3 regions of the Micromonospora sp. WMMD975 genome follow, and region 1 is predicted to be linked to each of the others. Evidence: riboswitches for the same ligand, from Rfam matches in the RefSeq annotation. Region 1 holds a riboswitch; each other region holds the start of a gene.
What was found. A riboswitch is a leader RNA that binds a small molecule or an ion and turns the genes downstream of it on or off. The one in region 1 is predicted to bind cobalamin.

Region 1 (3,267 bases):
ACACCTGCGGCTCGATGCACTCGTAGCAGCCGGCGATCGAGGCGATGGTGGCGGTCGGCGCGATCGCCACCAGCAGCGAGTTGCGCAGCCCGTGCGCGGCGATCCGCTCGCGCAGCGCCGTCCAGCGGGCGGTCCGCGCCGGCTCCGCGCCCCACAGGTCCGGGTGCAGGTCGCCCTTCGCGGCCCGGGTCCGGTCGTACGCCGGGTGCGGGCCGAACCGCTCGGCCAGCCCGGCGGACGTCTCCAACGCGGTCAGGAAGATCTCCTCCTGCACCCGGGTGGACAGCTCCCGCGCCCGCGCCGAGTCGAACGGCAGGCGCAGCGTGAAGAACGCGTCCTGAAGACCCATCAGCCCCAGCCCGACCGGCCGCCAGCGCGGGTTCGACGCCGCCGCCTGCGCGGCCGGGTAGTAGTTGATGTCGATCACCCGGTCGAGGAAGACCACCGCCGTGCGCACCGTGGCCCGCAGCTTCTCCCAGTCGACGCCGTCGGCGGTGACGTGCGCGCCGAGGTTGACCGAGCCGAGGTTGCACACCGCCGTCTCGGCGTCGTCGTTGACCTCCAGGATCTCGGTGCACAGGTTGGACAGGTGGATCACGTTCCCCGGCTCGCCGGTCTGGTTGGACAGCCGGTTCGCCGCGTCCTTGAACGTCATCCAGCCGTTGCCGGTCTGCGCCAGGGTGCGCATCATCCGCCCGTACAGGTCCCGGGCCTTCACCGTGCGGACCGCCTTCTTCTCCGCCGCCCGGTACGCGGCGTCGAACGCCTCCCCGTACAGGTCGGGCAGCTCCGGGGCGTCGGACGGGTCGATCAGCGACCAGTCTTCGTCGGCCTCGACCCGGCGCATGAACTCGTCCGGGATCCAGTTGGCCAGGTTGAGGTTGTGCGTCCGCCGGGACTCCTCGCCGGTGTTGTCCCGCAGCTCCAGGAACTCCTCCACGTCCGGGTGCCACGGTTCCAGGTAGACGCAGGCCGCGCCCTTGCGCCGGCCGCCCTGGTTGACCGCCGCGACCCCGGCGTCGAGCGTCTTCAGGAACGGCACGATGCCGTTGGAGCGCCCGTTGGTGCCCCGGATCAACGCGCCCCGGCCGCGTATCCGCGACCAGGAGATGCCGATGCCGCCGGAGAACTTCGACAGCTTCGCCACCTGGTGGTAGCGCTCGTAGATCGAGTCCAGCTCGTCGCGCGGCGAGTCGACCAGGAAGCACGACGACATCTGGGTGTGCCGGGTGCCGGAGTTGAACAGCGTGGGGGAGCTGGGCAGGTAGGCCAGCGCGGACATCAGCCGGTAGAAGCCGACCGCCTCGGCCGGCGTGTGCGACAGCCCGCACGCCACCCGCAGCAGCCAGTACTGCGGTGTCTCCACCACCAGCCGCGACTCCGGGTGCCGCAGCAGGTAGCGGTCCGCCACCGTGCGCAGTCCGAAGTATTCGAAGCGCAGGTCACCGGCGGGGTCCACGGCGTCGTCCAGCTCGCCGGCGTGGCGGGCCACGAACGCGGCGGTGTCGTCACCGACCAGCCCGAGGGCGTGCCCGTACGCGATCGACTGGCTGAAGGTCGCCACCTGCTGCCCGCGGACCTCCTCGTGCACGTACGCGGCAAGCAGCCGGGCCGCCAGTTTCGAGTACTGTGGCTCCTCGCCGATCAGCTCCGCCGCGGTCTGGATCGACAACCGGTCCAGCTCGGCGGTGCTCGCCCCGTCGTACAGCCCGCTTATCGTCTTGGTGGCGACCCGCAACGGGTCCACCTGGTCCAGGTCGGCGACCCAGCGTTCGACCGCCCGGACGATCCGGTTGACGTCGACCGGCTCGGTGTCGCCGTCCCGCTTGCGGACCCGCATCGCCGACCGGCGCTGCTCCGGGGGGCTCTCCCGCACGACCGTCATGACCTCTCCTCGCTGTCACTGGCGATGGCCTCGGACGGCGGGAGAACGCCAACGGGCGCGGCACGACGGCCGGCCCGGCTGCTGGCGTCGGTCGTCCCGCGCGACCTTCGACCGCCGCGCGCGGTGGCGCGCGGCGCGCTGGCAGGTCTTCGGACTCGCGGGCCGGACCGGGTTCGGTCGCCTACTGGCCGTCGCTTCCCAGGCCGGTGGCCCAGTGCTGATGACGGCGGTCGTTCCCACTTACCGCTGCGGGGCAGTCCCGGACTCGCACCGGGTTCCCTCTTGCCTCGACCACCCCCGAAGGCGCGGCCGAACCAGCTGCGGCACCACCATATATGGCGATGAAGGCCCGCACGCAACACCACATGTCGCCCCCCGGCGTGTCAACCCGAAGGAAGGGGCCCCGCTTAACGCATTCGGTAGAGGCGGGGCCCCCGCTTAACACCCCGGCGCGCGCGTCAGCTGCCGGCCGGGGCGGGCGAGACCGGGACCGCCGGGCGGCGGCGACGTTGGCGCAACCCGACCACGGCGTCGATGATGAGGAAGCCGAGCAGCGGGCCACCGAACCACGGCAGCGCCCAGCCGAGCGCCACCACGACCGGCACGCCGACAAGCAGCGTCCACCAGCGCAGCCCGCGTACCGCCCCGCGGGCCGGCGGCGCGCCGAGCGGCGCGCGGCGGTCGGCGCGGGTGGGTCGGCGCTGCCACCACATCCGGTAGCCCCAGACGACGACGCAGAGCAGGCCGAGCGCGAGCGCGGCGAGCAGGATCTGGTTCACCGGCCCGAACAGCCGGCCCATGTGCGCCTGGATGCCGAGCTTGCTGAGCTTCGCCAGCACCGGCCAGTCGGCGAAGTCACTGCGCGCGGTCACCGTCCCGGTGGCCGGGTCGACCGCGACCCGGTCGTACCCGACCGGCCACCTGTCGTCGGTCTGGGCGACCGTCCACGCGGCACCGGCCTCGCCGGGCGGGGTGATCGCGACCGGGCCGGACAGGCCGGCGGCGCGGGCGCCGCCGAGCACCCGGTCGTACGTCGCCGGGTCCGTCGCCGTCGCGGTGGCCGCGCCGCCGTGCTGGTGCTCGCCGCCGCCGGTGGCCGGCGGCGCGCCGGCGAGCGCGGTGGAGATCTCCGGGGTACGGGCCCGCAGCGCGTCCAGCCCGGCGCCGAAGTTCGCCCCGGCGTAGCGGGACCAGGTCAGGCCGGTGGCGGAGAGGAAAAGCAGGCCGACGGCGAGCCACACACCGGTGGTGGCGTGCCAGCCCCGGGTCCGGCGCACGCCCCGGGCGGCGGACAGGTCGGGCACGAGCAGGTGCCGGGCCCGGGACCGGCCCGCCGCGCGCCGGCGCCACCACAGCACCACACCGCCGAGCGCCAGCACCCA
Region 2 (3,267 bases), 680 kb from region 1:
AACGCACCGACCGCCCAGTCCAGGTAGGTCTGCTGGTGGGCGCGGCGTAGCGGCAGGGTTTCCCGCAGTGCGGGTTCGTCGACCTGGATGACGCGGATGCCGGCGGTCTCCAGGTCGCGGCACTCGTCGCGCAGGGCGAGGGCGACCTGGTCGGCGGTGTCGGCGAGCGGCTGGTCGTCGCGGACGAAGGACCAGGCGAGGATGGTGACCGGTCCGGTGAGCATGCCCTTGACCGGTTTGCTGGTCAGGGACTGGGCGTAGGTGGACCAGGCGACGGTCATCGGCGCCGGGCGGGCGACGTCGCCGTGGATGATGGGTGGACGCACGCAGCGGGTGCCGTAGGACTGCACCCAGCCGTGGTCGGTGGCGGCGAACCCGTCGAGCTGCTCGGCGAAGTACTGGACCATGTCGTTGCGTTCCGGCTCGCCGTGCACGAGGACGTCCAGGCCCAGGTTCTCCTGCAGTTGGATGACGTGGGCGACCTCGGCGCGCATCCGCGCGGTGTAGCCGGCGTCGTCGAGGGTGCCGGCCCGGCGGGCGGCGCGGGCCGCGCGCAGCTCGGGGGTCTGGGGGAACGAGCCGATCGTGGTGGTGGGCAGCGCGGGCAGGCCGAGGCGGCGCTGCTGGCGGGCGGCCCGGTCGGAGTAGTCGCCGCGCCGCCGGTGCTCGGGGCGTAGCGCGGCGAGGCGTCCGCGGATATCGTCGCGCCGCCAGGACGCCGGTGTGGCCGGCGGTGGTGCCGGCACGGCGGTGGTGCCGTCGCGCAATGCGCGCCCGAGCAGGACGACCTCGTCGAGCTTCTGCCGGGCGAACGCGAGCCGTTCGGACAGCCGAGGGTCCAGGCGGGTCTCCGCGCTCAGGTCGACCGGGACGTGCAGCAGGGAGCAGGATGTGGACACCGCGACGTGGTCGGCCAACGCGGCGACGGTGGCTCCGGCGGCGACGGCGGCCCGCAGATCGGTACGCCAGATGTTGCGGCCGTCGACGAGGCCGGCGACGATCGTCTTCCCGCCGAGCGGGCCGGCGCCGGCCAGCCGTTCGAGGTTCCCCGGACCGGCGACGAGGTCGACCCCGATCGCGTCGACCGGGGTGTCGAGCAACGCCGGGAGGGCGTCGGCGAGGTCACCGAAGTAGGTGGTGACGAAGATCCGCGGCCGGTTCGGCAGGTCGCCGAGGCGCCGGTAGGCGCGGTGCAGGCCGTCGATTTCGGCCGGGGTGCGGTCGGCGACGTAGGCGGGCTCGTCGAGTTGCACCCACGGCACACCCGCCCCGGCGAGCGCGGTGAGGATGCCGGCGTAGGTGTCGACCAGGTCGTCGAGGCGGGCGAACGGGTCGGCGCCCTTGGCCAGCAGCAGGAACGTGGCCGGACCGATCAGCACCGGGCGGGTGGTGATGCCGAGCGCGCGGGCCTCGGCGTACTCGCTCAGGGCCTTGGCCGGTCGGGCGGTGAAGGAGGTGTCGGGGTCGATCTCCGGCACCAGGTAGTGGTAGTTGGTGTCGAACCACTTGGTCAGCTCCAGCGCCGGTTCGGTGTCGACGCCGCGGGCCATCGCGAAGTAGGTGTCGAGTTCGTCGAGACCGAGGCGGGCGAACCGGTGGGGGATCGCGCCGAGGGCGACGGCGGTGTCGAGCATCTGGTCGTAGTAGGAGAAGGTGTTCGACGGGATCGCGTCCAGGCGGGCGTCGCGCAGCGTCCGCCACACCTGCGCCCGCAGTTCGGCGGCGGTCTCGTGCAGGCCGGTGGCGTCGAGCGTGCCGGCCCAGTAGGCCTCGACCGCCTTCTTCAGCTCGCGGCGCGCGCCGATGCGCGGGTAGCCGAGCACGGTGCTCTGGCCGAATGAGGTTGTCACGGGTGGTCCTTCCCTCGAGGTGCCTGGCGACCTCTCGGGAGGGAGAAGCGGATACGACGGGCGTACCGGCTTTCCGCCCTGGCCCTCCCGAGAGGCCGCCGACGGCGCGCACCGGACGGCGCGCGCGGCGCTGGCAGGTCTTCGGACTCGCGGGCATGACACGAGGTCGCCTACTGGCCGTCGCTTCCCGGACCTCTTCGGTCCAGTGCTTCGTTGACGGCGGTCGTTCCCACTCACCGCTGCGGGGCAGTCCCGGTCTCGCACCGGGTTCCCTCTTACGACGCCCACCCGCCGAAGCGGGAAGGCGAACCAGCACCGCGCACGATCGTACGACGACGGAGCGACGGGTGAGCGGTCGTGTCCGAGTCGCGGGACACCTCGACGGCGCCGATCAGGACGCGACGAGACCGGCGTCACCCGCCCCGACCTGCCACACGGGCCACGTTCGGACGACTGGCTACGATGGCGGCAGCGCTGGTTCATCCGGTCGGCGACGGCCGGATGTCGTAAGAGGGAACCCGGTGGAAGTCCGGGACTGCCCCGCAGCGGTGAGTGGGAACGACCGCCGTCATCAGCACTGGGCCACCGGCCTGGGAAGCGACGGCCAGTAGGCGACCGAACCCGGTCCGGCCCGCGAGTCCGAAGACCTGCCCGCGTCGCGCGCACCACCGGTGCGCGCTGCCGTCGACCTCGCGGGTGGGTCGGGCGGGTGTCACGCCGTACGCGATCCGTCGGCGTGCCCTCGACGCGCGCCCTCCGGTCGGCGGTCCACCGCATCGAGGACGGACCCGCACAGTGCCCGACACCATCACGCTCGCCGGACGACCACCGTCGGCGTCGAACCTGACCCTGTCGCAGATCATGGACCAGCACCACACCAACCTGATGGGTACGGTGCACGGCGGCCGGATCCTCAACCTGATCGACTCGGTCGCCGGGGTCGTCGCCGCCCGCCACTCCGACGGCCCGGCGGTCACCGCCGCCATCGACGAGACCGCGTTCCTGCGCGCGGTCCGGGTGGGCGACGTGGTCCACGTCGACGCCCGGATCACCTGGGCCGGCCGCAGCTCGATGGAGGTGGCGGTGAAGGTCAGCGCGGACCGCTGGGACCGGGCGGTGCCGCCGGTCGACGTGGCGACGGCGCATCTGGTGATGGTGGCCGTGGACGATCACGGCGACCCCCGTCCGGTACCGCCGCTGTTGCCGGAGACCGATGGGGACCGGCGGCGCTACCGGGAGGCGCGGATCCGGCGGGAGCATCGGCTGTCGCTGCGGCGGGCGCTGCTCGACGGCGCCGGGGAGGGCTGAGCGATGCTCGGACTGTCCGTGGCGACCCTCGCCGGCTACCTCGCCGCGATCGTCGTCCTCATGGTCACCCCCGGTCCGGACATGATGTTCGTGCTGGCCAACGCCACCC
Region 3 (3,267 bases), 2.7 Mb from region 1:
GGGTTGTTCGTCGCAGGACGGTGACGGCCCGTCCGCGGTGTCCGGGTAGAGCCGGAAGCCCCCCGCCGCGCACTGCTGCCGGACGAGGAAGTCGACGGTGTCCTGCGGGACGTCACCGCTGCGGGCCAGGCCCAGCACGGCGAAGGACTGGTCGAAGGTGTTGCTGGCGTCCGGGCCGCTGTCGGCGGTGACCCGGCTGGTGATCCGGCCCCGCTGGTCACCGGTGCCCGTCGGGGAGACCAGCGACAGGGTCTCGGCCCGCAGGTCGTACCCGCCGAAGTCGGTGGGGTCGGCGCCGGCGGCGGAGGCGGCGTAGAGCAGCTTCGCGGTGGCTCCGCCGTCGGTGAAGCCCTCGATGCCCCACTCGTCGTAGCTGTTGTAGGCGCGCACGTGCGCCGCGACCTGCGCCGTGGCGGCCTGGCGGGTCGACGTGTCGACGCCGGTGGCGGACAACGCGACGACCCCGTCGATGGTCAGGCCCCAGTCCGGGCCGCCGAACGGTCCGGGCAGAATCCCGTCGGTGAACTCGCCACCGAGCCAGGTCGCGGCGTCCCGCGCGGCGGCGGCGTCGGCTGCGGCGGGAGCGGCCAGCACGGTCATGGGCGTGGTGAGCGCGGCGAGTGCCGCCGCGACGGTGGCGGCGAGGCCGGTGCCGAGTCGCCGGGGCCGGGACATGGGCATGAGGGACGCCTTTCGCAGAGCGGTCGGGGAGAACTCCGGAGAGCACCCGGGACGAGCGCCCGGCCGCCTTCCGACGCCGGGGCGGTGACCGGCACCCGGTGCGCTGCCGGTCACCGCGCCGGTGTGGATCAGGGAGCGGTGATGCCGGGCGCCGCGCCGGAACCGAACGCCCAGCCCTCGACGCTGCCCGGGGCGGGGTTGTAGCCGGCTGCCCCGGAGGAGCTGTAGGACCAGGCGCCGCCGGGCGACGCATGCCAGTACGACCAGTACGCGGTGGCCGGCGGGGTGTTGACGCACGGGTCCGTCGCGGCGGTCGGCTTGCCGTTGATGCGGCAGACGAACGCCAGCCCCCAGCGTTGGGTGCCGGTGACGGTGAACCCGGCGCCCTGCAACGCGGCCAGCCCGGTGGCCGGGTCGCCGAGCGCACAGCCCACCTGGACGCCGCCGCCGAGGGCGGCGTAGTCGACGACGACTGTGACGCCGGAGGTGCCGGTGCAGGCCGCCGCGTGCGCGGCCTGCGGCGCGGGCTCGACGGCGATCAGGGCGACGGCGGCCAGCGCGGCGGTCAGCAGACCGGCGAGCCGGGCCCGGACGGTGGACGGGCGGAGGGCGAGGGCGGCAAGTGTGCCGCGGAACAGGGCGAGGGGGGATTGCCGGCTCAGGCGAACGACCATCGGTAGCGCCTTTCCGGCCCGGCGGTCGTCAGAAACCCGGTCGCCCGGCGGTGCGCGGGGTCGACCGGGACTCCGACCCGTGGGCCACGACGGGTGGGGAGCGGATGCGCGCGTACGCCGGGTATTCGGGCTCACCGCCGGGTGTCTGTCACCTCGACGGCCTACCGTTGCGGGCCAGCGCCGGACTTCGACCGGACTTCCCCCGCACGGACGCGCGGTGTGTTCAGTTGTGGCCACAGTCTGTCCGCACCGGATTACCCATGTCAATCGTCCCTGCTCGGGGTGGTTGACGTCGACGACTCCGGTCCGATGGTCTAGCCTGTCAGTTAGGTAAGGCTAACCTTTCTTGAGGAGGTCGGGACCATGCGCCCCAGCCCGGCGGAAATCGTGCGTACCCTCGTCGCGGGCTGGCTGCCCGCCCTTGTCCACCTGGCCCGACACGCCGGGCCGCACCAGGTCCGGCACGCCACCGACCCGGACGGCCGGGTGCTGCTGCTGGTGCCGATCGTCAGTGATCTCGCCGCGGCGCTGTCGCCGCCGGACGGGGGTGCCGACGTCGCCACCGTCCTCGACGTGCTCGACCTGCCGCCCGCCGCCGGCGCTCCCTCCCTCGGCCGGGCCTGGATCTCCGGCTGGGCGAAGCGGCTGGACGGGGACGAGGCGCGCCGGGCCGCCGTGGACTTCGCCGCCACCCAGCCGACCGGGGACCTGCTCGACGTGGGCCGCCGGTTCCGCCTGTACCGGTTCGAGGTGGCCGAGGTCCGATGGGAACACGCCGGCGGTGTCCGCCGGATCGACCCGGCGGCGTACGCGGAAGCCGAGCCCGACCCGCTGCACGCGGTCGAGGCGGAGTTCCTGGCCGACCTCGCCGACCACCACGCCGAGCAGGTCGCCGGCCACCTGCGCCAGCGGCTGAAGCTGTCCGGCGACGAATCGCCCCGGGTGGTCCGCATCGACAGGTACGGGCTGCTCGTCGCGTACGGCCGGCCCGGCGCGACCCGGCGGATCCGGCTCGGCTTCGAGCGGCCCGTCGCCGGCGTCACCGAACTGTCCCGGCTGCTGCACCCGATGGTCTGCGCCCGGGCCGTCGCCTGACCCCCACCGGTTGTTCGCCGGCCGGAGGTGCCGGCGGCGACCGCGGTGCGTCGTTCAGTCGGCGCCGGATGCGTCCGGAGCGGCCGTCGCGTCGACGGAGGCGGTTGCCGACCGATGGCGGGACCGCAGGAGTTGGATGCCGATGGGCAGGACGGAGATGAGCACGATGGCGATGAGGATGAGCTCGATGTGCGATGCGACGAAGCTGATCTGCCCGAGGAAGTAGCCGAGCACGGTCACGCCGGTTCCCCACAGGACCCCGCCGAGGACGTTGTAGGTGACGAAGGCGCGGTAGTGCATCCGGCTCACCCCGGCGATGACGGGGGTGAAGGTCCGCACGATCGGCACGAAGCGGGCCAGCACGATCGAGCGGGCGCCGTAGCGGGCGAAGAAGGCGTCGGCCCGGCGCACGTTCTCCTGCTTGAACAGGCGGGAGTTGGGGCGACGGAACAGGCTCGGGCCGACGCGCTTGCCGAACAGGTAGCCGGCCTGGTCGCCGATGACGGCCGCGACGGCGGCGAGCAGGCAGACGAGCCAGAGCGGTTGGTGCAGGTAGCGGCCGTCGGCGACGAGGAGTCCGGCGGTGAACAGCAGCGAGTCGCCGGGGAGGAACAATCCGATGAGCAGCCCGGACTCGGCGAAGACGATCGCGAGGATCCCGATCAGCCCGAAGGTGGAGATCAGCCATTCCGGGTCGATCAGGCTGGGGCCCACGGCGAGTGTCGCCTGAGGCGTGGACATGGCATGACCTCCGGAACGAGGGGCGGGGGGTGGTGCTCAGGCGGTGGTGCCGAGGCGGCGGCCGGTACGGCGGTCG

Region 2: linked by a shared signal. The riboswitch ahead of metE (5-methyltetrahydropteroyltriglutamate--homocysteine S-methyltransferase) and the one ahead of O7613_RS12020 (ribonucleoside-diphosphate reductase subunit alpha) in region 1 are both predicted to bind cobalamin.
Region 3: linked by a shared signal. The riboswitch ahead of O7613_RS24445 (hypothetical protein) and the one ahead of O7613_RS12020 (ribonucleoside-diphosphate reductase subunit alpha) in region 1 are both predicted to bind cobalamin.

The regions. Positions count from the first base shown of each region.
Region 1 covers NZ_CP120739.1:2,765,737-2,769,003, reverse strand. The annotation lists gene O7613_RS12020 (ribonucleoside-diphosphate reductase subunit alpha) at 1-1,885, opposite strand, end outside; cobalamin riboswitch at 2,008-2,219, opposite strand; gene O7613_RS12015 (PepSY domain-containing protein) at 2,344-3,267, opposite strand, start outside.
Region 2 covers NZ_CP120739.1:3,443,583-3,446,849, reverse strand. The annotation lists gene metE (5-methyltetrahydropteroyltriglutamate--homocysteine S-methyltransferase) at 1-1,850, opposite strand, end outside; cobalamin riboswitch at 1,965-2,179, opposite strand; cobalamin riboswitch at 2,309-2,520, shown strand; gene O7613_RS14770 (acyl-CoA thioesterase) at 2,646-3,158, shown strand; gene O7613_RS14765 (LysE family translocator) at 3,162-3,267, shown strand, end outside.
Region 3 covers NZ_CP120739.1:5,493,634-5,496,900, reverse strand. The annotation lists gene O7613_RS24450 (cell wall anchor protein) at 1-675, opposite strand, end outside; gene O7613_RS24445 (hypothetical protein) at 810-1,355, opposite strand; cobalamin riboswitch at 1,454-1,592, opposite strand; gene O7613_RS24440 (DUF2470 domain-containing protein) at 1,719-2,450, shown strand; gene O7613_RS24435 (VTT domain-containing protein) at 2,505-3,191, opposite strand; gene O7613_RS24430 (phosphatase PAP2 family protein) at 3,228-3,267, opposite strand, start outside.